DNA from 3 places in the Streptomyces sp. NBC_00212 genome. Region 1 is predicted to be linked to each of the others. Evidence: riboswitches for the same ligand, from Rfam matches in the RefSeq annotation. Region 1 holds a riboswitch; each other region holds the start of a gene.
The links. A riboswitch is a leader RNA that binds a small molecule or an ion and turns the genes downstream of it on or off. The one in region 1 is predicted to bind cobalamin.
Positions count from the first base shown of each region.

Region 2: linked by a shared signal. The riboswitch ahead of metE (5-methyltetrahydropteroyltriglutamate--homocysteine S-methyltransferase) and the one ahead of OHA17_RS02605 (CoA-acylating methylmalonate-semialdehyde dehydrogenase) in region 1 are both predicted to bind cobalamin.
Region 3: linked by a shared signal. The riboswitch ahead of OHA17_RS28470 (HoxN/HupN/NixA family nickel/cobalt transporter) and the one ahead of OHA17_RS02605 (CoA-acylating methylmalonate-semialdehyde dehydrogenase) in region 1 are both predicted to bind cobalamin.

Region 1 is NZ_CP108115.1:476,698-486,195, reverse strand. Features, by position in the region: gene OHA17_RS02620 (short-chain fatty acyl-CoA regulator family protein) at 1-942, shown strand, start outside; partial or broken gene OHA17_RS02615 (short-chain fatty acyl-CoA regulator family protein) at 950-1,461, opposite strand; partial or broken gene OHA17_RS02610 (citrate/2-methylcitrate synthase) at 1,538-1,753, shown strand; cobalamin riboswitch at 1,783-1,969, shown strand; gene OHA17_RS02605 (CoA-acylating methylmalonate-semialdehyde dehydrogenase) at 2,193-3,692, shown strand; gene OHA17_RS02600 (acyl-CoA dehydrogenase family protein) at 3,697-4,845, shown strand; gene OHA17_RS02595 (enoyl-CoA hydratase/isomerase family protein) at 4,842-5,909, shown strand; gene mmsB (3-hydroxyisobutyrate dehydrogenase) at 5,906-6,826, shown strand; gene OHA17_RS02585 (enoyl-CoA hydratase) at 6,823-7,605, shown strand; gene OHA17_RS02580 ((2Fe-2S)-binding protein) at 7,717-8,454, opposite strand; gene OHA17_RS02575 (CbtA family protein) at 8,451-9,317, opposite strand; gene OHA17_RS02570 (CbtB domain-containing protein) at 9,345-9,498, opposite strand, start outside.
Region 2 is NZ_CP108115.1:661,898-671,395, forward strand. Features, by position in the region: gene OHA17_RS03470 (hypothetical protein) at 1-531, opposite strand, end outside; partial or broken gene OHA17_RS03475 (cation transporter) at 693-871, opposite strand; gene OHA17_RS03480 (SRPBCC family protein) at 950-2,083, opposite strand; gene OHA17_RS03485 (DNA primase) at 2,076-2,675, opposite strand; gene OHA17_RS03490 (hypothetical protein) at 3,242-3,544, opposite strand; gene OHA17_RS03495 (hypothetical protein) at 3,791-4,003, shown strand; gene OHA17_RS03500 (FABP family protein) at 4,031-4,573, opposite strand; gene OHA17_RS03505 (S41 family peptidase) at 4,760-6,163, shown strand; cobalamin riboswitch at 6,255-6,475, shown strand; gene metE (5-methyltetrahydropteroyltriglutamate--homocysteine S-methyltransferase) at 6,626-8,947, shown strand; gene OHA17_RS03515 (hypothetical protein) at 8,992-9,498, opposite strand, start outside.
Region 3 is NZ_CP108115.1:6,240,260-6,249,757, reverse strand. Features, by position in the region: gene OHA17_RS28485 (hypothetical protein) at 1-221, opposite strand, end outside; partial or broken gene OHA17_RS28480 (ISNCY family transposase) at 740-2,103, opposite strand; gene OHA17_RS28475 (ABC transporter ATP-binding protein) at 2,232-4,124, shown strand; gene OHA17_RS28470 (HoxN/HupN/NixA family nickel/cobalt transporter) at 4,176-5,288, opposite strand; cobalamin riboswitch at 5,317-5,515, opposite strand; gene OHA17_RS28465 (hypothetical protein) at 5,666-5,947, opposite strand; gene OHA17_RS28460 (arsenate reductase family protein) at 6,067-6,426, shown strand; gene OHA17_RS28455 (Gfo/Idh/MocA family protein) at 6,438-7,343, opposite strand; gene OHA17_RS28450 (hypothetical protein) at 7,522-8,943, shown strand; gene OHA17_RS28445 (ARPP-2 domain-containing protein) at 8,940-9,498, shown strand, end outside.

The sequences.
Region 1 (9,498 bases):
CTCGCCGCGGAAGACCTCGCCGCCGAGATCGGCGTACGCCCCGGCGAGGTGGTGCGCGCGCTGTCCGCGCGCCTCGCCGAACGCCACGGGGTGCGCCTGGCCACGGACTCCGACCGGCTCCTGCACCACTACGATCCCGGCGCCCGGGTCCTGCACCTGTCCAGCCGGCTGCGCCCGGGCCAGCAGGCGTTCCGGATGGCCACCCAGCTCGCGCTCCTCGAACACGCGGAGGGGATGTCCGCCCTCGCTTCGGAGGACTTCGACCAGGATTCCGCGGCCTGGCCGCTGGCCCGGATCGGCATCGCCAACTACTTCGCCGCCGCGCTGATCCTGCCCTACCGCCGCTTCCACGCGGCCGCCGAGGAGTCCCGCTACGACATCGAGCGGCTGACCGACCACTTCGGACTCGGCTACGAGACGATCTGCCACCGCCTCAGCACGCTCCAGCGCACCCGGCTGCGCGGGGTGCCCTTCTCGTTCGTGCGCGTCGACCGGGCGGGCAACATGTCCAAGCGTCAGTCCGCCACCGCCTTCCACTTCTCGCGGGCCGGCGGCACCTGCCCGCTGTGGAACGTGTACGAGGCGTTCGCCGCGCCCGGCCGCATCCACGTCCAGGTCGCCGCCATGCCGGACGGCCAGCGCTATCTGTGGACCGCCCGCGCGATCTCCCGGCACCGGGGCGGCTGGGGCGAGCCGGGCAAGACCTTCGCCATCGGCCTCGGCTGCGAGATCCGGCACGCCGCACGGCTGGTCTACTCCGACGGCCTCGACCTCGACAACACCTCCGCCGCCGTCCCCATCGGCATGGGCTGCCGCCTCTGCGAACGCACGGACTGCCCTCAGCGGGCCGTACCGCCGTTGGACCGCCGGTTGGCCGTCGACGAGAACAGCAGCACTTTCGTCCCCTACCCGGTGGCCGGGGAGCAGTCCGCCATCGGCTGATGGCCCGTCAGGAGTAGCCCGAAGTCTCCACCGGATACGGCACGTACGTACGCCGGTCAGGTTCGACGGCCAGCCGCCCGCCGGCCGGGGGCCGGGCCCGCTGGGCGCAGTCGCGGCGTCCGCAGATGAGGCAGCCGAGCCCGATCGGGGTCGCCGCCCGGGGGTAGTCCAGGGCGACGCCCTCCGCTCGTAGACCAAGCGGTGCGCGTGGCGCAGTTCGCAGCCCAGGGCGATGGCGAACTCGGCGCGCGGCGACGATGCCCGGCCCCGCTCCGGGTGACGGTCCGCGCGACCCGGAAGTAGCGCTTCCCGTCGGGCATTTCGGCGACCTGGGTGAGGATGCGGCCGGGGAGGAGAACGCCGCGTACGCCATCCACAGCGGGCAGGTGTCAGTCCAGCCGCGTCGACAAGGCGGTCCAGGAGCGGCCCATGCTCCAACAGGGCGATTTGTGCGGCGAGTTGGAAGGCTCGCTGACCCTCCGTCAGCCACGGCGACAGGAACAGCAGGCGGGGCTCGTGACCAACTCCCTTACGTACCGCAGCTACCCGGTCCAGGACCTCGCCGCCCGGTGCTCGTTCGAGGAGGTCGCGTTTCTGCCGCAAGGGCATCCGCCCCAACATCGATTACCCGGCCGGACTCGCGTACCACCTCATGGGTTCCGGCATCCCGACGTTCACCCCGATCTTCGTGATGAGCCGCATCACCGGATGAGCCGCCCGCATCACCGAGCAACCGGCCCACAACGCACTCATCCGCCCGCTGGGCTCCTACACCGGACCCGGCCGGCGGACCGTGTCCACTGCGCAATGAGTGAGGGACGGGGTGGACTTACTAGGACGTCCAACTATATGTTCGTGGGTAAGCCCGCGGTGCAGGGAAGCCGGTGTGAATCCGGCGCGGTCCCGCCACTGTGACCGGGGAGTGTGTCGCCGAGCAGTACGCCACTGACGTGCCAGCACGTCGGGAAGGCGGGCGACGCGCGCTGATCCGGGAGTCAGGATACCGGCCGTGGGGTGTTCCGTGTTGTCCACGAGGATGGAGAAGACACGCATGGCACCGGTACGTGACCACGGCCCTGGTGATCCGGCGGAGTACCCGAAGTGCGCGGCTGTGGCCGCGCGTTCGTAACTCGCCGAAGGCATTCGTCCTTCGCTGTCCCGCGCCTTGTCCAGCGGTGCGCACCCCGATCGGTGCCGCGCCGCCGCCAAGCCGCGCCTCCTCGGAGCCCACCTGACGAGAGCAGGTTTCCATGGTCCGTGAACTCACCCACTTCATCGGCGGAAAGCACACCTCCGGAACCTCCGGCGGCTACGCCGACGTGTACGACCCCAACACCGGCGCGGTGCAGGCCAGGGTCCCCCTCGCGGGACGCGCCGACACCGAGGCGGCGATCGCCGACGCCGCGGAGGCGCAGGTCGCATGGGGCCAGTGGAACCCGCAGCGACGCGCCCGCGTCATGCTGCGATTCCTCCAACTCGTCGAAGGTGAACGGGAGTCACTGGCCCGGCTGCTCTCGTCCGAGCACGGAAAGACCGTCGCCGACGCGCACGGCGACATCCAACGCGGCCTGGAAGTCGTCGAGTTCGCGGCCGGGATCCCGCATCTGCTCAAGGGAGAGTTCACCGACAACGCGGGCACCGGCATCGACGTGCACTCGCTGCGCAGCCCGCTCGGCGTCGTCGCCGGCATCACCCCGTTCAACTTCCCGGCGATGATCCCGCTGTGGAAGGCCGCACCCGCCCTGGCCTGCGGCAACGCCTTCATCCTCAAGCCGTCCGAGCGCGACCCGTCCGTACCGCTGCGCCTGGCCGAGCTCTTCCTTGAGGCCGGTCTGCCGCCGGGCGTCCTGAACGTCGTCAACGGCGGCAAGGAAGCCGTCGACACCCTCCTCGAAGACCCGCGGGTCCAAGCCCTCGGCTTCGTCGGGTCCACCCCGATCGCCGCGCACATCTACGCGACCGCCGCCGCCCACGGCAAGCGCGCCCAGTGCTTCGGCGGCGCCAAGAACCACATGATCGTGATGCCGGACGCCGACCTCGACCAGGCCGTGGACGCGCTCATCGGCGCGGGCTACGGCTCGGCGGGGGAGCGCTGCATGGCGATCTCGGTCGCCGTACCGGTCGGCGAGGAGACCGCCGACGCCCTGGTCGAGCGGCTCAAGGACTGCATCGCCACCCTGCGCATCGGCCGCTCCGACGACCCGGACGCCGACTTCGGCCCGCTGGTGAGCCGCGACGCCCTTGACCGGGTCAACCGCTATGTCGACATCGGCGTCACCGAAGGCGCCCAACTCGTCGTGGACGGACGCGGGTTCACCCTGCCCGGGAGCGAGTCCGGCTTCTTCGCCGGAGCCTCGCTCTTCGACCGGGTCTCGCCGAACATGCGGATCTACCGCGAGGAGATCTTCGGCCCGGTGCTGTGCGTGGTCCGCGCCGCCGACTACGAGGAGGCCCTGCGGCTGCCCAGTGAGCACCCGTACGGCAACGGCGTCGCCCTCTTCACCCGCGACGGCGACACCGCCCGCGACTTCACCCGCCGGGTCAACACCGGCATGGTCGGCGTCAACGTGCCCATCCCGGTCCCGGTGGCTTACCACACCTTCGGCGGCTGGAAGCGCTCCGGCTTCGGCGACCTGAACCAGCACGGCCCGGACGCCGTCCGCTTCTACACCCGCACCAAGACCGTCACCTCGCGCTGGCCCTCCGGGGTCAAGGAAGGCGCGAGCTTCACCATCCCGACGATGGGGTGACCGCGTGACCACGACCCTGCTCACCAAGGACCAGCTCGCCCTGGCCGAGGTCACCCTCGACTTCGCCCAGGATCAGCTCGCCCCGCACGCCATCACCTGGGACCAGGACAAACACTTCCCCGTCGACGTGCTGCGCCGCGCAGCCGGCCTCGGCCTCGCCGGGATCTACGTACGCGAGGAATCCGGCGGTTCCGGGCTCAGCCGCGCCGACGGAGTACTCGTCCTTGAGGTCCTCGCCACCGGCTGCCCCTCCATCGCCGGCTACCTCTCCATCCACAACATGGTCGCCTGGATGATCGACCAGTACGGCGACCAGGGCCAGCGCGACCGCTGGCTGCCCGGCCTCTGCGCCGCCGAGACCCTCGGCAGCTACTGCCTCACCGAACCCGGCGCCGGATCGGACGCGGCGGCCCTGCGCACCCGCGCCGAACGCGACGGCGACCACTACGTGCTGACCGGAGTGAAGCAGTTCATCTCCGGCGCCGGATCCTCCGGCGTGTACATCGTCATGGCCCGCACCGGCGGCGACGGCCCCGGCGGCGTCTCCGCCTTCGTCGTCGAACGCGGCGACCCGGGGCTCTCCTTCGGTCCCGACGAACGGAAGATGGGCTGGAACGCGCAGCCCACCCGCCAGGTGGTCCTCGACGGGGTCCGCATCCCCGCCGACCGCCGGCTGGGCGCCGAGGGCGAGGGCTTCCGCATCGCCATGAACGGCCTCAACGGCGGCCGCCTGGGCATCGCGGCCTGCTCCCTGGGCGGCGCCCAGAGCGCCCTGGACCGCAGCCTCGCCCACCTCGCCGACCGCGAGGCGTTCGGGGCCCGGCTGCTCGACGCGCAGGCGCTCCAGTTCCGGCTCGCCGACATGGCGACCGAACTCACCGCCGCCCGCGCCCTGGTCCGTACGGCCGCCGAAGCGCTGGACCGCGGCGACCCGCAGGCGGCCCAACTCTGCGCCATGGCCAAGCGCTTCGCCACCGACACCGGCTACACCGTCGCCGACCGCGCCCTCCAACTGCACGGCGGATACGGCTACTTGAGCGAGTACGGCATCGAGAAGATCGTCCGCGATCTCCGGGTGCACCAGATCCTGGAAGGAACCAACGAGATCATGCGCGTCATCGTCGCCCGCGGGCTCACGGAGACCCTGCGATGAGCACCGACGAGGTCCTCCTGCGCACGGAAGGCCACGCCGGGTACGTGACCCTGAACCGGCCCAAGGCACTCAACGCACTCAGCCATGCGATGGTGCGCCGCATCGACGAAGCCCTGACGGGCTGGGAACACGACCCCGCCGTGCACACCGTCGTGATCGGCGGCGCCGGTGAGCGCGGCCTGTGCGCGGGCGGCGACATCCGCTCCATCTACGAGGACGCGCGCACCGGCGGCACGGCCTCGGCGGACTTCTGGCGCGACGAGTACCGGCTCAACGCGCGCATCGCCCGCTACCCGAAGCCGTACGTGGCCCTGATGGACGGCATCGTCATGGGCGGCGGCGTCGGGATCTCGGCCCACGGCACCGTCCGGATCGTCACCGAACGCTCCCGCGTGGCCATGCCCGAGACCGGCATCGGCTTCGTTCCCGACGTCGGCGGCACCTACCTCCTCGCGCTCGCCCCAGGAGAGCTCGGCACCCATCTGGCCCTGACGGGCGCGCCCGTCGGCGCCGCCGACGCGATGCTGTGCGGGCTCGCCGACCACTTCGTCCCGGCCGAGCGGCTCGATGCGCTGACGGCCGATCTCGCAGGGGCGACCGTGCACGGGGCGCTCACCCGGCACGTGGCCGAGCCGCCGCCCGGTGAGCCGGCCGACCGGCGCGAGTGGATCGACCACTGCTACGCGGCCGACACCGTCGAGGAGATCATCGACCGGCTCCTGGTGAGCGGGGTGACCGAGGCCAAGGAGGCGGCCGCCACGCTCAACGCCAAGTCGCCCACCGCCCTCAAGGTCACACTGGCCGCCATGCGCCGGGTCCGCCAACTCGGGCCGCTGGAAAGGGTGTTGGAGCAGGAATACCGGGTGTCCTGTGCGGCGCTCGGCACGCCGGACCTGGTCGAGGGGATCCGCGCCCAGGTCATCGACAAGGACCGCACCCCCCACTGGTCGCCCGCCTCCCTCGGCGAGGTCACCGATGACCAAGTGGCCCGCTTCTTCGCCCCGCTCGGCGAGCGCGAACTGCGCCTGGCCGACTCCGCATCGCCTCAGGAGGTGCCCTGGTGACCAACGTCGTCGCGTTCATCGGGCTCGGGCGCATGGGTGGCCCGATGGCCGCCAACCTCGCCGCCGCCGGTCACCGCGTGCTCGGCTACGACCTCGTTCCCGCGTCCCTGTCGGCGGCCGCGGAGGCCGGTGTCGAGGTGGCGGAATCCGCCCTCTCCGCCGCGGCGGAGGCGGACGTGGTGATCACGATGCTGCCCGCCGGCCGCCACGTCCTCGCCCTCTACCAGGACGAGGGGCTGCTCGCGGCCGCCAAGCCCGGCACGCTGTTCGTCGACTGCTCCACGATCGACGTGGCCGACGCCCGCGCGGCCCACGAGGCCGCCGTCGCCGCCGGCCACCGGGCCCTGGACGCACCGGTCTCGGGCGGCGTGATGGGCGCCGAGGCGGGCACGCTCACCTTCATGGCCGGCGGAGGAGAGGCGGAGTACGCCCAGGCCGCGCCCCTCCTGTCCGTGCTGGGCAAGAAAGCCGTGCACTGCGGTGGGCCGGGCGCGGGGCAGGCGGCGAAGATCTGCAACAACATGATCCTCGGCATCTCGATGATCGCCGTCAGCGAGGCATTCGTCCTGGGGGAGAGCCTCGGCCTGTCCCACCAGGCGCTGTACGACGTGGCCTCCACCGCGTCCGGCCAGTGCTGGGCGCTCACCACCAACTGCCCCGTCCCCGGCCCGGTCCCGGCCAGCCCCGCCAACCACGGCTACGAACCCGGGTTCGCCGCGCCCCTGATGGCCAAGGACCTGGGCCTCGCAGCCAACGCCCTGCACGCGGGCGGCATCGACACCGGACTTGGGCTGCGCGCCGCCGAGTTGTACGCCGCGTTCGCCGAGGGACGTGGAGCCGGGCAGGACTTCTCCGGCATCGTCCACGCGCTGCGCGACGCGGCCCAGGCGGCGGAACCACAGAACGGAACCCGATGACCGACACCGCGTACGAGACCATCCTCGTCGAACGCAGGGGCCGCACCGCGCTGGTCACCCTCAACAGGCCGAAGGCGCTCAACGCGCTCAACCTCCAGGTCATGGCCGAGGTCGTGGCCGCCACCGAGGCACTTGACCGTGACCCGGACGTGGGCTGCATCGTCCTCACCGGGTCGGAGAAGGCGTTCGCGGCCGGCGCCGACATCAAGGAGATGCGGCCGCGGAGCTACCTGGACATGTATCTCAGCGACTGGTTCACCGCATGGGACCGGGTCGGACAACTGCGTACGCCGACCGTTGCCGCGGTGGCGGGTTACGCCCTGGGCGGTGGCTGCGAACTGGCCATGCTCTGCGACATCCTGCTCGCCGCCGACACGGCCGTCTTCGGCCAGCCGGAGATCAAACTCGGGGTGATCCCGGGTATCGGCGGCTCCCAGCGGCTGACCCGCGCGGTGGGCAAGGCCAAGGCGATGGAACTGTGCCTGACGGGCAGGACCATGGACGCGGCCGAGGCCGAGCGCGCCGGGCTGGTCTCGCGGATCGTGCCGGTCGCCGACCTGCTCGGAGAGGCGCTCGCGGTCGCGGAGACGGTGGCCGGTATGTCGGCGCCCGTCGCGATGATGGCCAAGGAGTCCGTGAACCGCGCCTTTGAGACGACCCTTGCCGAAGGGGTGCGCTTTGAGCGCCGCCTGTTCCACGCGGTGTTCGCCACGCAGGACCAGAAGGAGGGCATGACGGCCTTCACCGAGAAGCGGCTCCCGGAGTTCACCCACCGGTAGGAGCCGAGTCCAAGGAGAACCGCCGGGCCGCTCGCGCAGGGGCGGGTGGCCCGGCCGGCAGGCATTGGGCCGAGCTTTCGCACGGTGACGGTTCGTAGAACTGCGGGGCCGTCAACGGTTCCTGGCGCGGCCCGCGTCGCGATTGAGCACGCAGTCGCCGCACAGGGAACCCTTGTGGCCCGGGGCGGCGCGGTAGATCAGGCAGCAACTCCTGCGCCGGAACGCGCCGTTGGCGGTTGTGGTGGCGGAATCCCGCAGGGCCGGGCTGTCCAGGAGGAGCGTGAGCGTCGTACGGGTTCGCTCCGCGAGCTCCGGTGCAGCGGTGGCGATCATGGTCGCGGCACCGTTGAGCGCCGACGCGATGTTGCCTCGGAGGATGTGGGGGGAGAGCGAGAACGGCCGCATGGCGGTGGCGAGTTCACCGATGGGGCCGTCGAGGAAGGTGGCGAGTGCTTCGGGCGGAACCGGTCCGGCGCTCACCGCGGTGCTCGGGACGGACAGGGGGATGGGGCCGCCCAGGACCGGCTGCCAGTGGGCGTCCGAGAGGCCGAAGGTGAGAAGGCGTTCGTGCAGCACGAACGCGGCAAGGGCCGGCGACAGCAGTCTCGCGGTCAGGCCGAGGTGGGTCACGGACGCGGCCACCCGTACCTCAACGGCATCGAGCGGCTGCTCTCCGGCCGTGGCCAGCCAGCCCCGTACGGCCGACACGCGAGCCTCGATGAGTTGCCGGGACATCGGGACCCACGGCTCCACCGGCCGCGCGTCCACGGCGTGGGTGTGCAGGGCGAAGAACGGCCCGAGCGCGGTGATCTCGGTGATCACCGCGCCCGACGTCGGAGCGAACGTCATGCGGGGACGGGCGCAGGGCCCTGCGCGGGGGCGTCGGCGGATTCCCGGCGGGGCTCAAGAAGGCGTTCGGCCAAGGGGCCGAAGAACAGCCCGATGGCGGCCCAGAGCAGGAGTTGTGCGGCGACGGAGAAGAAGCGGAAGGAGAACAGAACGTCGGCGGGGAAACCCGGGTAGACGATCGTGCCCTTGGCGTCCTTGAGGGGCAGCGGTGTCTCGGTGGCCTGGTTGCCGAAGTTCTCCTTGTTGTAGGCCAGGTGCCCGAGCGAGGGCAGGACCAGCATCACGATGCCGATCGCGACGACGAACACGGCGCCGCCGATCAGCGTGGCGTTCCAGTTGCCGTAACGAGCCTGGAGCCGTTTGCCGAGCCAGACCGCCGCCACCAGGAAGGCGATCGAGCACACCACCATGATGAGGTAGAGGCCGCTGCGCTGCTTGATGGTGTCCTCGTGGCCGATCGCCGGAGGGTTGGCCGGGTACTTGAGGAACGGCACCAGGTACATCGCGAGGAAACCGCCACCGGCCACCAGCAGTGCCAGCGTGCGGGCGCGCAGGGCGCCGGTCCGGCCCAGGCAGACCGTGTAGGCGACGGCGAAGAGCGCGCCCATGGCCATGCCGAAGAAGATCATGCCGACACCGATACCGACGTTGGCCTGAATGGTGCGGCTGAACAGGTCGGGGTCCGCTGCCTCCACCGGCAGGCCGGCGGCCTTGTCCAGTGCGGCCTGGGCGGCGTCACGCCCGCTCTCGTAGTCGATGGCTTTCGTGATCTGCGGCTCGGCGAAGATCCGTGCGAAGACGAATGCGAGCAGCCCTGCCACTGCGCCGACGAGAACGCCGCGCAGTATCAGCTTCTTTTCCATGTCGAGTTGTCCGTACTTCCGTGTGGGTCAGTGGCAGGGGAAGCCGAGGAAGTGACGCCCGTCGTGGACGAACTCGTGGATGTGCATGTCGTTGCCGAAGACCGAGACGGCCCCCTGGTCGACGCCGATGAAGTAGTAGACGGCCAGCGCGAGGATCGCGGTGCCGACCAGCCACAGCACC
Region 2 (9,498 bases), 190 kb from region 1:
GACACCCGGCTCCGCCGAACTCCACCAGTCGCTCAGGACGGCGGGCGAGCACGCGCCCTCGACGAAGCGGGCGAGCAGCGCCTGGGACAGGTCGACCTCGCGTCGGCTGTACGCGGTCGCGGCGCCGGACAGCACGGTCGTCTCGATGCGCCCGCCCCCCGCGCTCACCGCCACCGTCATCTCCTCGGGGCTGCCCGGGTTCCACACGTCCAGGGCGACCGCGGCGACCGATGCCGCGCGGCCGGCCCACCGTCCGCCGGTCGACCGGACCGGCACCCCGATCACCTCCACAGAGGCCACATCGGACCAGATCCATTCCTTCGGCTCGGGTCCGACGACCCGCAGCGAGTCAGGTGTAAGCAGCACGTCCGACGCCGTCATGGCGCTGGGGGTGCCCAGGTGGACGTTGTCCGCGTCGATCCAGAAGAGGCCGACCATGCAGCCCTGCTTCTGCGCACCGGGAGACGCACCGGGGGACGTGGGTGTCGATTCCAAAGCGAACTCCATGGTGTGCGCATGGGTGTTGTCCATGGTTTTCCGCTCGACCCTAGATCACCTGTGAACGGCCTTCGAACGGCACCGACGAGTTTCGGGCAGCGTCAGGTCGATGCGGGCCGCGACGAGCGTCGAGTCGAGGCCGAGGCCTCTCAGACCACTCGGCCGGTGACCATGTGCAGAGCCATGCCCGCCCCCGCGAGCAGGAAGACCTCGTTCATGCTGTCGGCCAGCGAGTGCGCCGCCCCGGAGAGCAGCGCGGGCGACCCGGCCAGGGCTCCGGCGCGCCCGCCTTGGCGGCGGCGATGAGCAGGTTGGCCCCGAGCGCCACCAGGACGGTCAGCCGGGTCTTGCGGTCCTTCTTGCCTACGGTCACTTCCCATGTCCTTGCGACGGCCTGCCATTTGACGGTTTATCAGGCCGCGCTCATTCGGGCGATGGCGCGCGTGGCCGGTCAGCGGCGGCCGTTGCTCCGGGAGCCCGCGTAGGCGCGGCGCTTGCGCACGGACGAGGCCTCCTCTGGGTCCTCTTCCTCCTCTGCCCGGTCCGCGTCGTCCTCGTAGCCCGCGTCGTCCTCCTCGTAGCCGCCCTCGCCCTCGCCCTCGGCATCACCTTCGCCTTCGGCTTCGTCCTCGTACTCGTACTCCTCGTCGGGTTCGGCCTCCGGTTCCTCTTCCTGCTCGGGCTCGGACTCGCCCGTGTCCTGGTCCTCGGCCTGGTCCTCCTGGTGCCCGGCCTGCTGTTCGGGCTCCCGTTGCTCTTCCTCCTCGGCGATCGCGTCCTCGTGGCTGACGACGACCTCGCCGTCCCTGATCTCACCGCGCCAGCCGCCCTCGGCCTCGCCGCGCAGCGCGATGTGACGCGCGAAATTCTTGAGGTCGAGCCGGGCGCGACGGCCCTGGGAGCGCCATATGTTGCCGGTCTTCTCGAACAGGCCCTTGGGGTAGTACTCCATGACCAGCAGGACGCGGGTGATGTTCTCGCCGAGCGGGTGGAAGGTGACGACGCCCTTGGCCGTGCCCTTGGCGCCCTCGGAGGTCCAGGCGATGCGCGCGTCCGGCACCTGTTCGGTGGTGTGCGCCTTCCAACTGCGGCTGGACCAGAAGACCTTGACCTTCCAGTCCGATGTGGTGTCGTCGGCGACGGTCGCGCTCTTCACGCCCTTGGCGAAGGTGGCGAACGACTGGAACTGGGTCCACTGGTCGTAGGCCTCGCGCACCGGGACGCCCACGTCCACGGACTCCATGATGACGGTCGGCCTGCGCCCCGCCCCACCCTTCTTGCGCTTGCCACCGAGCCCCTTGAGCAGCTCTTTCGCGTTGTCCTTGAGATGCGAGGCGCCCATTTCCACCGCGGCACGGACCGGCCCCTTGCCCTCGGCGACCTTGCGGCCGCCTTCGAGCGCCAGCTTGGCGAAGCCGGGGCTGCGGCCCTCGGCGATGTCGTTGAGCTTGACCGTGGTTTCGCCGAGCTTGTGGCCCATGCCCATCAGGAGGCGCTCCCCCTGCGCGAGCAGATACCCCTGGAGTTCCTGCTTCAGGCGGTCGACCGCGGGGCTCTGCGTCAGTGGATTCTTCGTCTCAGCCACGGCGGTCACCACCCTGACCGCTCCGCCGGCTCGCCGTCTTCTTCGTCGGCGCCCGCTTGGCCGTACGCTGCACGGACTTGGCGGTCTTCTTGGCCGAACTCGCCCTGGGTGACGTGGACTTGGCGGCTGCCAGCCCGGTCGGTCGGGACTTCGCGGAAGACGTCCCTTCCCTGGTCGGTCGAGATCGCGAAGACGACTTGGCCGAGGCCCTGCCCTCGCCGTCCGCCTGATCTTCGTCCTCGTACTCCGCCGCACCCGGAACATCGGGCACCACGCCCGAGATCCGGTCCTGGACATCCAGCGTGCGGTCGTGCAGCCGGTCGGCGATGCCCTCGATCTGCCGGTTGAGGAGGGCGCCCGTCGCGGCCTTGCCGACGCCGCGCAAGTCCTCCCGCAGCTGGTCGCCGATCTCCTTGAACTGCGGGTTGTCGGCCAGTTGGGCCGCCGCGAAGTCCGCGATCGCCCGCGGGCTCAGCTGCAGCCGCTTGCCCATGACCAGTGTCCCGATGCCGAAGGCGAGCTTCGCCTTCTTCGTCCGCCCGAGCAGATAGCCCGCGCCCACCGCGAGCCCCAATCCCAGCCGATTGTTCATGCCTTGACCCGTCCTCTAGTCGTCCCGTCTCGCGAAGGGGAGCCCGTGGAGGCTTCATCACGCCGGGTAGCCAACATGGCCAGAGCCAAACCCCGGCCGTGGGGTGCCTCCGGGGTGGGTCTTCGTCGCCGTACCGTCCCAGGGCCCGGACTCCGCGCAGGTCACGGCGGGGGCATCGTCCCAGCGTCCCAGATCCGCCGGAGCGGCTTGTGCGGCGGGCGGGATCCCGCGGATGCTGCCGATGCACCCACAACACCTCGTAGCCGAAGGGGAGTTGGGCCTGGCATCGGAGCTAGCACAGTCATGGCCAACCGATGGGGGAACGGGCGGAGCCGGGTCGAGCCGGTCGCTCTGGGAGTGGTGGCGCTGTTCGCCGCCGCGGCCCGGTTCGCGCCCTCCGCGCACGCGGGGTCCTCGTGTACGGGCGCGGGCTGTTCCAGGACGGCGAACGACAGCTCGTACCATGCGGTCGCCTACCGCAACTGGTGCCGAGGGGGCGACATCACGGGCTCGTGGACGGCCACTCGTCCGACCTGTACGTCCGGCAAGGTGAAGGAGCAGACCTACTACCTCGCGCCGCACAGGCACACCCCGTGGACCGTGGACTGGGACGCCTTCCAAGTCGATCCCGGCTGGTGCGTCAAGGATGGTGGCGACCGCGCGGGCCGCCTCGGTGAGGGCCCGCCGGCGGCCTGAAGCACCAACGGCACCTTGGTGCCGCCCCAGTTGTAGAAGTACGTGCGGGCATAGCGCACGTACATGCCGATCAGATAGAAGCGGACGGCGTAGGCGATGGACCGCGCGGCGTCCAGCGGCCGGTCGGTGGCGGCGCGGTAGGCGCTGCCCGTGTTCCACAGCACCGGGTGCACACCGGCACCGTGGAAGGTGCGGTCGATCAGGCCGGCGAGGGCGACCAGGCTCTCGGGGGTGTCCCCGTCGTGCTGGGGGGGTAGAGCTTGATGCCGGCCGCGTCGCAGTCCTGGTAGCCGCCGGCCGCGGCCAAGTCGAGCAGGAAGCGCTGGGACGCCGGGGTCCACAGGTGAGCCCGGTGGCGCCGGGCGGGAATCCGGCGCGGGCGGCACCACAAGGACCCGGCCCCGGGCTCCTACGGCTACATGGCCGGGGACTACCACCTGGAGACCGGCCCGTACCAGACCTGCCCGGCCGTCTCGCTGGCCAAGTCCGGTACGAAGGTCTGGTACCACTGCTACGTGACCAACGCCCACGGCAACAAGTGGACGTACGTCCGCGTCGAGGGCTCCAGCACCGCGGGCTGGATGTCGAACGACAACATCACCCGCCAGCACGGCGCTTCGACCCCCTGTTAGCCCATCGGCTTCTTCGAAGGTGAGGGCTCAGCCCCTGCGGCGCAGGACCGCCGACAGGTGGTGTTGCAGGGGCTGGCCGACCGCCGCGAGGTCATGGGTGAACGTCAGCGTGTCGTCGTCGGTCAGCTCGTAGCGGCGGCGGGTCGCATTGACCTCCTTCGCGGTGGGCGTGAGGGCCACGTCGTTGGTGGAGAGGTCGACCGTCTTGCCGTCAGCGGCGCCGACCGCGATCTCCGCGATGCCGGTGGGCTGGGTGATCAGGGCCTCCACCCGCCCGTCGGCCTGGAGCCGCCACCAGCCGCTCTCGCGCGCCGAGGGACGCAGGGGCGCGCCGTCCTCGTCGAGCAGCCAGGCCCGGGCCTCGTACCGCAGGAAGGGCCGGCCGTCGTGGCTGAAGGTGACCTCCTGCGCGTACGCGAAGTCCCCGGTGATCGTCGGATATCCGCCCTCGCCCCGGCCGAACCAGGTGCCCAGCAGGCCGGTCACGGGCGCGAGCAGGGCGTGCGGGGCAGGCGCCTCGTCGGGCCGGTGGCCGTCGGGGTAGGGGTAGTCCGGTGCGGGGTCGAACACGATGTGCGCTCCTGAGGTCGGGGCCGATGCCAGACGGAAGCCTAGGGGGTCGATCCTCCGCAGGTCCCGCTCCACCGCCCGTCGCTCCTGCTCAGGTAGGGCCTGGTCGGCCCGTGTGGTGGATGTCGGGCCAAGGGCCCGGCGCTATCGTCGAGTGCGGTCGGCGAGCGACGGGGAAGGGCTCACATGGTGCGCGTACGGACGGTCGCCCGAGCGGCGGCGATCGGGATGGCTCTGGCATTGACCGTCGGCGCGGCCGGGGCGGCGCCCGCCGCCGGGCCGGGGGCCCTCGACGGGGTGTGGCGCATGGACGGCTACGGCACTGTGGTGACGATCGCGAGCGGGAAGCTCACGACGTACGACACCACCCGCGTCAGCTGCCTGCCGGGTGCCGTCACGGCCGAGCAGGTCGGCAGTCCGGGCCCGGGCGGAGCGACCCGCTTCGGCGAGGGCTCGGTCGGTTCGATGACCCTCACGCCGGAGGGGCGGGGGCACGCGGTCCTCGCGCCGGACGACGCGGCCGGCGTACGTCATCTGGAACGGCTGCCCGCGCTGCCGCAACCGTGCGGGAAGCCCGCCGAGGAGGGGCCGCTCGCCGTGTTCGACCGGTTCTGGGCCACCTTCGCGGAGAACTACCCCTTCTTCGCCGCCAAGGGCATCGACTGGCGGGCAGCCAGGGACCGATACCGCCCGCTCGTCACACCGACCACCACCGACGCGCGCCTCCAGCAGATCCTCACCGACATGATCCGCCCGCTGAACGACGCCCACACGGGCCTCGTCCACGGGGGCAGGACCGTCTACTTCGGTCTGCGGCCCGGCACCAGGGTGCCGACGCCGAACCTGCGAGCGCGCGCGGCAGACGCCGTCACCCACCAACTCGTCGCCCCGGCACGGACGTTCGCCCAGGGCAAGCTCGTGGTGGGTCAACTGCCGCACCACATTGGCTACTTGAGGATCGATTCCTTCGACGGGTACGTCGACGGGGACGACTTCCAGCGACAAGTCGCCGAACTCGACCGCGCTCTGGACGCGTTGCTCACGCCCGGTGCCGCCGCAGGATCCGATCCACTGGGCGGCCTCGTGATCGACGTTCGGCTCAACGGAGGCGGCTCCGACGCGCTCGGCCTGCGGATCGCCTCGCGGCTCACCGACCGCGCGTACACGGCGTACCGCAAGGTGGCCCGCAACGACCCCGACGACCCGGTCCGCTTCACCCGCCCCCAGCCGATCGTGGTGCACCCCGCCACGGCCCCGCGCTGGACCGGGCCGGTCGCCCTGCTCACGAGCGGCAGTTCCGTCAGCGCGGCGGAGACGTTCACGCAGGCACTGATGGGCCGTGACCCCGAGGTGACGCGGATCGGCGAGAACACCCAGGGCGTCTTCTCGGACGTCATGTTCCGCCCCCTGTCGAAGGACTGGGCGGTCATCCTGCCCAACGAGAAGTACCTCGATCAGGACGGCCGCTCCTTCGACGGCCCGGGCATCCCGCCCCGGTTGCGCACCCCCGTCTTCACCGAGGACGACCTCAGCCACGGGCGGGACTCGGCACTGACGCTGGCCCGCCGGGTGCTCTCCCGCGGCAATTGAAGCCCTCCCCGTTGCCGTGGTGGGGCGCCGCGTGCCGCAGCTCACCGTCCGGTATACGGAAACGTGGTTTCCGGGTCGCCGGTCGAGCGCATAGGGTGCGAACGCAGCTGGTTCGCCCCGTCCGCCAGGCGGGATGCGTCGTAAGAGGGAACCCGGTGGGAATCCGGGACTGCCCCGCAGCGGTGAGCGGGAACGACCGCCGTCATACGCACTGGGCCCGGCCGGGCCTGGGAAGCGACGGCCAGTAGATGCCTCAAAGAGCACGAGGCGTGCCCGCGAGTCCGAAGACCTGCCACTGCCCGTGTGCGACCGTTCGCGCACGGAGATCCCGGTGACCTCGTGGGCGGGTCGGCGTACGCACCAGCGGCAGCGGCACACACCGCGGCCCCGGTCCGTCGTCCCTTCGCGCCTTCGTCCCGTTCCGGGGTCCGCTCCACCGAAGAGCTCGCGAAGGAGAGTCTCGTGACGACCAAGCCCGCAACCGCGGCAGCACACGCCACCGTGTACGGCTACCCCCGCCAAGGCCCCAACCGGGAACTCAAGAAGGCGATCGAGGGCTACTGGAAGGGCCGTGTCGGCGCGCCCGAACTCCGGCGCACCGCCGCCGAACTGCGGGCGGCCACCTGGCGGCAGCTCGCCGAGGCGGGCGTCCACGAGGTGCCGACCGGTGACTTCTCGTACTACGACCACGTCCTGGACACCAGCGTCATGGTGGGGGCCGTCCCCGACCGCCACCGCGAGGCCGTCGCGGCCGACGCCCTGGACGGCTACTTCGCCATGGCGCGCGGCACCCAGGACGTGGCGCCGCTGGAAATGACCAAGTGGTTCGACACCAACTACCATTATTTGGTACCGGAGTTGGGGCCGGACACCGTCTTCGGCGCCGACTCCTCCAAGCAGGTCGGTGAGCTGACTGAGGCCCTCGCGCTCGGGCTCGCCGCGCGTCCCGTGCTCGTGGGACCGGTGACCTACCTGCTGCTCGCCAAGCCCGCGCCCGGCGTGGCCGCCGACTTCGAACCGCTGACCCTGCTCGACCGACTGCTCCCGGTGTACGCGCGGGTGCTGGCCGATCTGCGGGCGGCCGGAGCCCAGTGGGTGCAGCTGGACGAGCCCGCGCTCGTCCAGGACCGCACTCCCGCCGAACTGAACGCCGTCGCCCGCGCCTACCGCGAGCTCGGCTCACTCACCGACCGCCCGAAGCTCCTGGTCGCCTCCTACTTCGACCGGCTCGGCGAGGCCCTGCCGGTCCTCGCCAAGGCGCCGGTCGACGGGCTCGCCCTGGACTTCACCGGTCCCGCGGCCGCCAACCTCGACGAGCTCGCCGCGGTCGGCGGCCTGCCCGGCAAGCGGCTCGTCGCCGGGGTCGTGGACGGGCGCAACGTGTGGATCAACGACCTGGAGAAGTCGCTCACCACGCTGGCCACGCTGCTCGGTCTCGCCGATCGTGTGGACGTGGCCGCCTCCTGCTCGCTGCTGCACGTCCCGCTGGACGCGGCCGCCGAACGCGGCATCGAGCCGCAGATCGCGCGCTGGCTCGCCTTCGCCCGCCAGAAGACGGCCGAGGTCGTGACACTGGCCCGCGGCCTGTCCGGCGGCACCGGCGCGATCACGGCCGAACTGGCCGCGAACCGGGCCGACTTGGCCTCCCGCGCCGGTTCGGCCATCACCCGCGATCCGGCCGTACGCGCCCGGACCTCCGCCGTCACCGAGGCAGACGCCCGGCGTACCCAGCCGTACTCCGAACGGTCCGCCGCCCAGCGCGCCCACCTGCGCCTGCCGCCGCTGCCCACGACGACGATCGGCTCGTTCCCGCAGACCGGCGAACTCCGCACCGCCCGCGCCGACTTGCGGGCCGGGCGGATCGGCACGGCCGCGTACGAGGAGCGCATCGAGGCCGAGATCCGCGAGGTGGTCTCCTTCCAGGAGAAGACCGGCATCGACGTCCTGGTGCACGGCGAGCCCGAACGCAACGACATGGTCCAGTACTTCGCCGAGCAGCTCACCGGGTACCTCGCCACCCAGCACGGCTGGGTCCAGTCGTACGGCACCCGCTATGTGCGCCCGCCGGTCCTGGCCGGCGACATCTCCCGCCCCGAGCCGATGACGGTCCGCTGGACGACGTACGCCCAGTCGCTCACCGACCGCCCGGTCAAGGGCATGCTCACCGGGCCCGTCACCATGCTCGCCTGGTCCTTCGTGCGCGACGACCAGCCGCTCGCCGACACCGCCCGCCAGGTCGCCCTCGCTCTGCGTGACGAGGTCAACGACCTTGAGACATACGGCAGTTCGGTCATTCAGGTCGACGAGCCGGCGCTGCGCGAGACCCTGCCGCTGCGAGCTGCCGACCATCGTGCGTACCTGGCCTGGGCCACGGAGGCGTTCCGGCTGACGACCAGCGGGGTGCGGCCGGACACCCAGATCCACACCCACATGTGCTACGCCGAGTTCGGGGAGATCCTCGCCGCCATCGACGATCTGGACGCGGATGTGATCAGCCTGGAGGCGGCCCGCTCCCACATGCAGGTCGCGGACGAGCTGGCCGCGGCGGGCTATCCGCGCGAGGTCGGTCCGGGGGTCTACGACATCCACTCCCCCCGCGTCCCGTCCCAGGACGAGACCGCACACCTCATCACCCGGGCCCTGCGCTCCGTACCGGCCGAACGGCTGTGGATCAACCCCGACTGCGGCCTGAAGACCCGCGGTTGGGCCGAGGTCCGCCCGGCCCTTGAACGCATGACGGCTGCCGCGCGCGAGGCCCGGCGGCAGTTGCCCGACGCGCACTGAGGAAGGGGCGGGGGCACCGGATCGTCGGTGCCCCCGCCACCGTCTCAGTAGCACACGTGGCTCGGGGCGTCGGGGCCACAGTAGTTGGTGCCCGCGGTGGCGATGCTGTCGGTGCCGGGGTTCAGTGTCATGGTGAGCGGTCCGGGCTTGAGCCAGCCGAGATCGTTGGATTCGGCGACGCTCCCGGTGGCCGCGGTTCCGTCGACGCCGGTGAGCCGCCCTGTGGCGTGCCCCCCGTCGGTGATCTGGCCATTGACCACTGTGTCGCACGGCGGGGCGGCCTGATCGCAGGTGACGTACAGGCGCTTGCCGATCTCGAACGAACCGTCGGCATTCACCTGGAGCCAGTTGCCGTGGCCGATCCAGTGGCCGACGAACGAGGACACGTCGACCGGCTTCGCCGGGGGCGCTGTAGTGGCGGACGGCCGGGTGGGAGCCGGATCGGCCGAGGCGTGGGGGTGTCCGCTGCTGCCCGAGCAGGCGGTCGTCAGGACGAACGCCGTCACCGCCCCAAGGATGAGGCCGAAGCGTCGGGACAGGGCGGAGTTGCG
Region 3 (9,498 bases), 5.8 Mb from region 1:
AGGGCCTGCCAGTGCTCGGCCAAGCCTCTTCCGCGCCCATGACGAGCCAGAGTGGCCGCTCGCGCGAAGACGCCGAGCAACTCCCAAGGCGTGGTGGCGAGATCGTTCCGTTCGGCCGTCTGTAGCGGTTCCAGCCCGGGCTTACGAGGAACTCGTTCCTCCTCGCCTCGCTCACGTGCACGTTTGCGGGCGATGGCTGTGGCTGCCTTGTCGGTGTCCATCACCAGCGAGGCTGTCGAATTGACGCGTACGGGGATCTGGTGACGCAGTAGTGCGAGGGTGCTTTCCGCAGGTACTGACATGGAGTGTCACGGTATGGAGGGGAGAGCGGGCGCACGCAAGTGCGCATGGGCGCCCGGGGGACTCCCGGTAGGTGGACTACCGCTCGGATGGTGCCCCTCCGGTCCGCAGCCCCGGCGGGTGCACAGTGTGCACCCGTTGTGCACCAGGCCCGTCATCAAGGTCACATACTCGCAGGTCAGAATGGCTTCCGTGCTGTACTTCGACCCCTAAGCCCCCGCGGCTCCGCGACACCCCGAGCCCCGCTGCCCCTCCCGGGCGGCGGGGCTCGCTGCGTTCCCCTCCATCGGGTGGATCGCCGTACACGGCCGGGCAGTTGGGGGATTTTTGCGGGAAAGTGGGCGGATTCCTAGCTACTTGCCCCTGAAAAAGGGTTCGTCCAGCTGAGGGGCGGTGCCGGGGGCGGGTCGTGGTGATGTCGCCTGCGGGTGGCTTCGCGTCAGTGGCTGACGACGGCCATCCGCTGGAGGTTGTAGGCGAAGATCCCGAGTCCGGCCCAGGTCTGGGCGCCGGTCAGGCGGCGCAGGCGGGTGCGGCGGAAGCCGAAGCTGCGCTTGAGATGGCTGATCCGGGCTTCGATGCCAACCCGCCAGTTACGCATGCGCCGGAAGGGGCGGCTGCTTTCGTACTCACGGCGAGCTCTTCCCAACGTGCCCTTGCGCTGGAGGCCGATCCGCCGGACGCCGAGTTCGGCCAGGGCCCGGTCGTTGGCCGCGGTGCCGAAGCCGCGGTCGGCAACCACGGTTGCCGGCACCCGGCCTGTCCGCGCGGTCACCCGCTCGACCGCGGGTACCAACTGCGGCGCGTCGGCGGGGTTCCCGCGCTGGACCTGGTGGTCGACGACGAAGCCATGTTCGTCCTCGGCCACCAGCGCGGTATAGCCGAACTGGGTGGGGTGCTGGGGCTTGCCCTTGCGGATCGGCCGGGCATCGGGGTCGGCCAACGAGACCAGCCGGTCGGGAATCGTGCGGATGCCGGCCAGCCGCAGTTTGGTCTGCTCCAGCAGACCCGGGTGCCAGCCACGGTCTCGGCCAGCTCGCCGACCAGGCCCCTGAGCCGTCCCGACGGCCGGTTGCCCAGCGCGCGGCGAGCGTTGCGTTCCACGGCGACCATGTCCCGCAGCGCCGCGCGGGCGATGGCGGCGACCTCACCGGTGAGCCGGTCGATCTCGCCCAGAGCCTTTCCGGTACGCCGCCGCAGGGTGCGCGAGATCTCCTTCAGACGACGGCCCGCCGACCGGCTGCGATCGCGGAATCGGGTACGCCGGGCCGCGCCGGCGGCCTTGATCCGGCCTACCAGCCGGCCCAGCCTGCGTACCCCGTGCGCCAGCAGGTCGGCGTCCGTGGGGTGGTCGATGTCGGCCTCGATCACCGTGGTATCGATCCGCAACTTGCGGCACCGCAGCAGCTTTTCCTCGACGAGCTTGCCCAGCAGTGCGGCGTTGAGTTGTTCGACGACCTGACCGCCACTGCGCCGGACAAGCTTGATCAAAGTGGTCGGATGCGGCACCGGCGACATCAGCGGGATTCGGCAGAACCGCCGCCAGCTCAGTGAGTCGGCCACCTCACGGCAGAGCGTCTCGTAGCCGAGCTGGTAACGATGCTTGAGGTACAGCAGCCGCAGCAACGTCTCGACCGGCACCGACGGCCGACCCAGCCGCTCGGCAAACACCGCCCGCCACGGAGCGATGAACCGCTCGTCATCCAAGAAAGCGTCAACCCTGGCAAGTTCGACGGGCAGCTGCCGCGCCTGCTCCGGCAGCACCTCCCACCACGCGTCCTGCACGCCCGCGACACGCAGCACCGCCACCACCCCCAGCCGGCCCGACCCAACCCCACTGTGACGGCCACGGGCAGCCCGCACCAGCTCTCCGCCCAAGTCACCCCACCGGAGGCCGCGACTTCTTCAGGGGCAAGTAGCTAGGGGGCGGCATGGCGGAGGTGTTGGGCGAGCAGCCCGTTGATGAGCAACTGCGGTACCGGTCAAGCTCGTTGGAGGCGGCGCGGCGGCGGCCGGTGACCTCCCGGACCATGGCGCGGCGGTTGCCTCAGCTCGTGCGGAAGGCGCTGGCGCTGGCCTGGCGGGTGGATCGGCGGGCCGTGCTCGTGCTGCTGTGCTGTCAGGCGCTCTCGGGGTTCTTCGAGGCGTTCGGGCTGCTCGCCACGACGCGTACGATCACCGCGCTGATCGCGAGCGGCGACATCGCGCACCGGATGCGCGACGCGCTGCCGTCGATCGCGGTGCTCGCCGGGGCGGCCGGGCTGCGGGCGCTGCTCGGGATCGTGGTGGTGAACATCTCCGGCCGGCTCTCGCCGCGGATCTCCCGCGAGGCCGAGATGCAGATGCTCGGGGCCGCCGTACAGGCCGAGTTGTCGGCGTACGACCAGCCCGGGTTCAACGACAAGCGCGAGGCGGCCGACCGGGGCGCCGAGGTCGCCCAGCAGCTCCTCACCGATTCGCAGGACCTCATGGCGTGCGTGGCCTCGCTGGTCGCGGCGGCCGGGGTCGTGACCGTGCTGCATCCCGCGCTGCTCCCCCTGCTCCTGCTCGCCGCGCTGCCGCAGGGCATCGCCGGGGTGAAGGCCGCGCGGGTGCACTACGAGGCGTCGCGGGCGATGAGCGCCGAGCGGCGCACGCTGAGTCTGCTGCGGTGGTTCGTGATCGACAAGGACACCGCCGATCAGCTGCGGTCCTGCACGATGGCGGACTTCCTGCTCGACCGGTACCGGGCGATCGGGCGGCGGGTGGACGCGGCGACCGACAAGGCCGTGCACCAGGGCGCCCGCTACTCCGTGCTCGGCTCGCTGGTGGGCGGGGTCGCGGCCGGGGTGGTGTGGGGCGCCCTCGCCTGGCTGCTCGGGTCGGGGCGGATGTCGGTGGCGTCCGCGGGCACCGCGGTGTTCGCGCTGCGCACGGTGGCCTCGTCGCTGCGCGGTGTCGTCGGGTACGGGACGCGGCTCTTCAGGACCGGGCTCTACCTCGACGACTGGGCCGAGTTCATCGAGGAGGCCGGCGGGCACCGGATGGCGCGCGGCAAAGTGGCGCCGCCCGCGCCGGAGGTCGTGCGGGCCGAGTCGTTGACGTACCGCTATCCCGGCAGCGAGCGGCCCGCCCTGGAGAAGGTGACGGTCGAGGTGCGCAAGGGCGAGGTGCTCGCGCTCGTCGGCGAGAACGGGTCCGGCAAGACCACCCTCAGCAAGCTGCTCACCGGGCTCTATCTGCCCAGCGAAGGGGCGGTGACGTGGGACGGGGTCGCGGTGGAGCGGTGCGATCCGCCGGCCCTGTGGCGGCAGACCGCGGTCGTGCCGCAGGACTTCGCGCACTGGCCGATGTCCGCGCGCGACAACATCACGCTGGGGCAGCCGCACGGGGGCGACGCGTCGGTACGCCGCGCGGCCGCCCACTCCGGCGCGGCGGAGGTCGTCGACGGGCTGCGCAGCGGGCTCGACACGCTGCTCGCGCGGGAGTGGTTCGGGGGTGTGGAGCTGTCCGGCGGGCAGTGGCAGCGGATCGCGATCGCGCGGGCCTTCCACCGTCCGGCCGGACTGCTGGTGATGGACGAGCCGACGAGCGCGCTCGACGAGCGCGCCGAGCACCGCATCTTCACCGGCCTGCGGACGGTCGCCCGCGACCGGGCGGTGGTCCTGGTGACCCACCGCCTCGCGAACGTCGCGGTCGCGGACCGCATCGTCGTCCTCGACCGGGGCCGGGTCATCCAGGAGGGCACCTTCGACCAACTCGTCGCCGCAGAAGGCCTGTTCAGGGAGTTGTGGACGCTGCAGAACGACCGGGCAGGAGTGCCGGGGCCGCGGGAGGGTGCGTGAACGGGCCCTCTCGGGCGGGGGCCGCACGGGGGTGCGCACAAGGGCAGCCCCTCACGCGCCCGAGCCCGCCGCCCATTTCTGCTCGACCTTGCCCAGCCGCCAGTACGCCAGCGCGGCCGCCCACACCACCACGAACAGGCCGACGATGACGAAGCCGACGTTGTCCAGGTCGAGGCCGGCGATCCAGCCGCTGACCGGGTCGGTGAGGTCGAGCTTCTCGTGCAGGACGCCGACCAGCTCGATGGTGCCGATGAAGAAGGCCACCGCGATCGACAGGCCGGTGATGGTGAGGTTGTAGTAGACCTTGCGGACCGGGTTCGAGAAGGCCCACTGATAGGCGAAGTTCATGAACGTGCCGTCGAGGGTGTCGAACAGGCTCATCCCGGCGGCGAACAGCAGCGGCAGGCACAGGATCGCGTACCAGGGCAGTCCGGCGGCGGCGCCCGTGCCGGCCATCACCATCAGGGTGACCTCGGTCGCGGTGTCGAAGCCGAGGCCGAAGAGGAAGCCGAGCGGGAACATCTGGCCGGGCCGCGAGATGGACTTGGTGAAGCGGCCCAGGATGCGGTTCATGAAGCCCCGCGAGTCCAGGTGCGCTTCGAGCTCCTTCTCGTCGTACGCACCCGCGCGCATTGCCCGGAACACCTTCAGGATGCCGAACAGGGCGACCAGGTTGAGCGCCGCAATGAGATAGAGGAAGGAACCGGAGGCCGTCGTTCCTACCACGCCCATCACCTGGTGGGTGGTGGAGTCCTCGTTCATCAGCGTGCCCGCGAGCTGGGCACCGCCCGCCACCAGCGCCGTGAGGACCACGACCACGCTGGAGTGGCCGAGCGCGAACCAGAAGCCCACGGACACCGGCCGCTTGCCGTCGGCCATCAGCTTGCGGGTGGTGTTGTCGATGGCCGCGATGTGGTCGGCGTCGAAGGCGTGCCGCATGCCGAGGGTGTACGCGGTGATGCCGAGGCCTATGCCGTACGTCTTGGTGCCGACCGCGTAGTGCTCGGGGGCCACGAGCAGGAACAGGACGCCGAAGGCGACGACATGGAGGGCGGCTATCACCGCGAGCAGGACGGCGGTGCGGACGGTGTCCTCGCGCCGCCAGTGGAAGGACGGCGCGGCGGGGGCGCCCGTCTCGGGGGACGTGCGAACGGGCAGGGTCATGCGGGTCACGCTCCAGCACCTCGTGGATCACTTCGTGAGATGCCGCGGCCGGTCTCCTGGCTGACGGGCGGGTGCCTTGGTCCCGGCCTTCCCGGGCAGGTGGATCCTGGCCAGTGGCGTCGCGAGGGGACGGCGGCTCCCCGGAACCCGGGGAACCCGATCACAGTGGCGAGGGCCGCTCCGGTTTCGCACCGGAATTCCCGAACACCACGGCGCCGTCACCCTAGACGCTGGGGAGTTGCCTGCCCAACCGCACCCCCGTGCGGGTATCGAAGATCACACGGGGCACGGGGGCTCGGCCCACCGGACGCCCCGGGGCGGACCCGGGTCACGTCTCCCGGCATCGCGGGGGCATGACCCGGGCCGTGGTGCGGGGCTCAGCGCCCGTCGTAGATCAGCGCGCGCACCATCCGGCAGGTCGTCTCCGACGGCGGGCGCACTCCGATGAGCGCGGCCACGGTGCGTATCTTGCGGTCGGGCGCCTGCTCCGGCCGGTACACCCCCGTGTCGAGCAGGGCGATGGCCAGGCGCATGGCCTTCAGACGCCGGTTGTGGGACTCGTACCACACGCGCGGACGCCCGGCGGGCAGCGGCACCTTGTGAAGAGGCTTGAGGGACAACTGTTTCGGGGCGTGCGAGGTGAGTACGGCAGCGGTCATGGGCATCCTCCTGGGCAGTCGGGAACCCTCACTTACTGACTCAATTTTACTGGGAGGCACTGACAATCGGCCCTGGCCAGCCGGGCTTTGGGGGGCGGATCGCGGGTAGCCTGGCGGCCATGGAGATCTGGATCAACCCGGCCTGTTCGAAGTGCCGCAGCGCGGTGGACCTGCTGGACGCGGAGGGCGCCGAGTACACGGTGCGCCGCTACCTCGAAGACGTGCCCTCGCCCGACGAGATCCGGGCCGTGCTCGACCGGCTCGGCCTCGAACCGTGGGACATCACGCGCACGCAGGAGGCCGCCGCGAAGGAGCTCGGCGTCAAGGACTGGCCGCGTGACGCGGACTCCCGCGAGCGCTGGGTTTCCGCGCTCGCCGAGCACCCCAAGCTGATCCAGCGGCCGATCATCACGGCGGACGACGGGACGGCGCTGGTGGCCCGGACCGACGAGGCCGTGCGCGACGCTCTGTCGCGGTAACGCGGGTCGGGCTAACCCCGGTCCAGCTGGGCCTCGGCGTCCGCCAGGAGCTCGGTCACCCGCGCCCCGAACCGTACGTCGCAAGGGTGTGGCACCCCAGTGCGGGCCGCTTCGAGGAGCGCGTCAAGCGCCGCGCCGAACGCGTCAAGCGCGCCGCCCCACCCCGGCATGACCGCCCGGCCCGCCTCACCCAGCACCGAGACCTCGACGCCCGCGGCCGCCGGGGGCGCCGTGAAGCTCAGGTCGGCGGTGCTGGAGGCGCCCGAGGCGTGACGCAGGATCAGGTGGGCGGTGTCGCCGGGGCCGGGTGCGGCCGTCAGCGCGGTCACCTCGCCGAGCACCCGGGTCAGCACGGCGAGCGCGTGCGGGCCGACGTCCCAGAGCGCGCCCTTCTCACCCCGCCAGGGCGAGGCGGCGTACGGGCCGCGCTCGGCGCCCGGAGTGAACAGCGACCCGTACCACTGGGCGCGGCCGCTGAACCAGCCGTCCACGGCGGCCTGTTGGGCCAGCCACGCGGCGGTCTCCTTCGCGAACCGCAGCGTGAAGAAGACGACGGAGGCGACCCGGGCTCGCTCGGCCGCGTCGGCCAGCTCGCGGGCGCCCGCCACGCTCGTCGCGACCGGCTTGTCCAGGAGCAGGTGGCAGCCCGCCCCGGCGGCCCGCATCGCCAGCGGCGCCTGGACGTCCGGCGGCAGCGCGAAGGCGACGGCGTCGCAGTCCGCGAACAGCGCGTCGGCGTCCTCGTACACCGCGACCCCGTGCTGCTCCGCGAGCGCGGCCGCTGCCTCGGGCCGCCGCCCCCACACACCTACGAAGTCGACGCCGGGGTGCGCGGCGAGCGCCGGGGCGTGCGTGGCGACGGCCCAGGGGCCGGTGCCGAGGAGGCCGATGCGGGTGGTGCCGGCGGTCTGGTTCATGGGGGTCAGTCTGCCGGGCACGAATTCCGGTGGCGGGGCGAGGGGGGTGGAATGTTACGTTTCCGGGGCCGGCCGCGGGACTCCGGCGCGACTTCCGGGACTTGCCTCTACAGCAAACATTTCGCTGCTCGCGCCCCCATTCCCCGGCCGGCTTCCACTTCACGCACGGGGGACCTCCATGGCTCAGGAGAGCTACGCCGACCTCGTGGCGGCCGAGGACGTACTGCTCTTCGTCAATGCCGCCGTCACCGCCACCGGGCAGCGCGAATTCCGCTCGGGCGCGGCCGAGCAGCGGCTCTCGCTCGACTTCCTCCACGCGTACGTGCGGGTCAACTACCGCAGGGTGTACGCCGCGGTGCTCGCCCTGGACATCAACGACCACAACGCGGCGCTGATCGTGCGCCACCTCCTGGAGAGCGCGGGCGAGGCGAGCGCCGAGGAGAAGCGCACCGAGGGGCAGCTGATCGCGGCCCGGCTCGCGGTGCTCCCGCCGCAGCGGGTGTACCGGCTGCTGCGCGCGCTGCGGGCGGCGAAGGTCAACAACCGGCGCACCCGCGCCATCTTCCGCGACTGGCTCGCGGCCCGCCCTGACCCGGCGTTCGACGCGGTGAAGTACCGCGGCGGCCTGAAGTCCGCGGCCCGGCACGCCCATCTCCCTTACGGTGGTGGGGAGTTGGGGGATTTCCTGTTCCGGCCCGGCCGCCGGCCCCGCTACGAGCACCCCCTGCTCGACGCCCACCGCCGCGCGCACTACGAGCAGGCCGCCCTGTACGAGCTGCCGTTCACCGTGGCCGAGGGGTTCGCGGCCCGGCACGGGGTGCCGCGCGAGGTGTTCCTGGAGCGGATCGCGCCCCGCACCACCCGCCTGGAGCGGCTGCGCATCCAGTCGCGGGCCGGGGCCGCGCCCGCCGACCTGGCCACCATGCCGCTGACCCGGCTCGCGCTGTACGTCCTCTCGCTCGGCCTCGACGAGCGGGCGCGGCGCCGGGCCGAGCTGACGGGCGCGCTGCGGGCCTCGGCGCTGCGCGCGGCCGGGCCGCACGCGGGCAGCTGGGGCCGCGTCTCGGCGGTGCTCGACGACAGCTACTCCTCCGGCGGCTCCGGCGAGAAGCGGCGCCGCCCGCTCGCGGTGGCCCTGGCCTGCCACTTCCTCCTGGCCGCGCTGGCCGGTGCGGGGGCGTACCGCGGCCGGTGGACCTCGGGCGGCACGGATCCGCTGCTGGTCCGGCCGTCCGGCGCGACCCCGCTCGGCTCGTGCGTCCTGGACGCGCTCGACGACTCCCCCGAGCGGCTCGTGATCGTCTCCGACGGCTGGGACAACGCGCCGCCGGGCCTGGCGGGCGAGGTGCTGCGGGTGTGGCGCACCCGGCTCGCCCCGGACCGCCGCACCCGTGTCGTCCACGTGAACCCCGTATACGACGCGGACGGCTTCGACGTGCGCCGCCTCGCCCCCTCGGTGCCCACGGCCGGCATCCGCGACGCCGAGGACCTGCCCGCCCTGGTGGAGATCGCCGAGTTCGCCGAGGGACGCACAGGCCTGGCCGAGCTGTACACGTATCTGGACCGCCGCACGGCCGACTTCACCGGGGGCAGCCGATGACCTCGCTCGATCTGACCGGGCTCAGCGCCGGGCCCGCCCAGGTGTGGGGCGGCATCCGGCTCGTGCCGTTGCTGCGCGCGGAGCCGGTGGCGGGGCTGCGGCTGAGCCGGGAGGTGTACCGGGACCCGGTGGGCGCGGACGTGCGCCTGAACGACACCACCCGCTACACCTCCTACATCCCGCACGGCTTCGTGGCCGACTGGTCGGGCGAGGGCCCTTCGGCCGCGTACGGCACGGCGCTGGGCGACGCGCCGGCGAGCCGGCTGCCGCTGCACCGGATGGCGAAGCGGCGGCCCGGCGACCGGCTGCGCTTCCTGCCGCTGCACCTGGCCCTTGAGGGCTATCTGGCGCTGCACTTCGGCGGCCCCTGCGTGCAGTGGGACACCTGGTCGCGCCAGGCGCTGCGCGGCGGGCTCTCGCCGCGCGTGGAGAGCGCCTACCTCGGCGCGGACGTGCCCCAGCTCGCCGACGCACTGCGGGTGTTCGAGATCCACCCGGGCCAGTGCGGTGTCCTCGTGTACGCGGCGGACGCGCTCGGTGCCGCCTTCGCGGTGC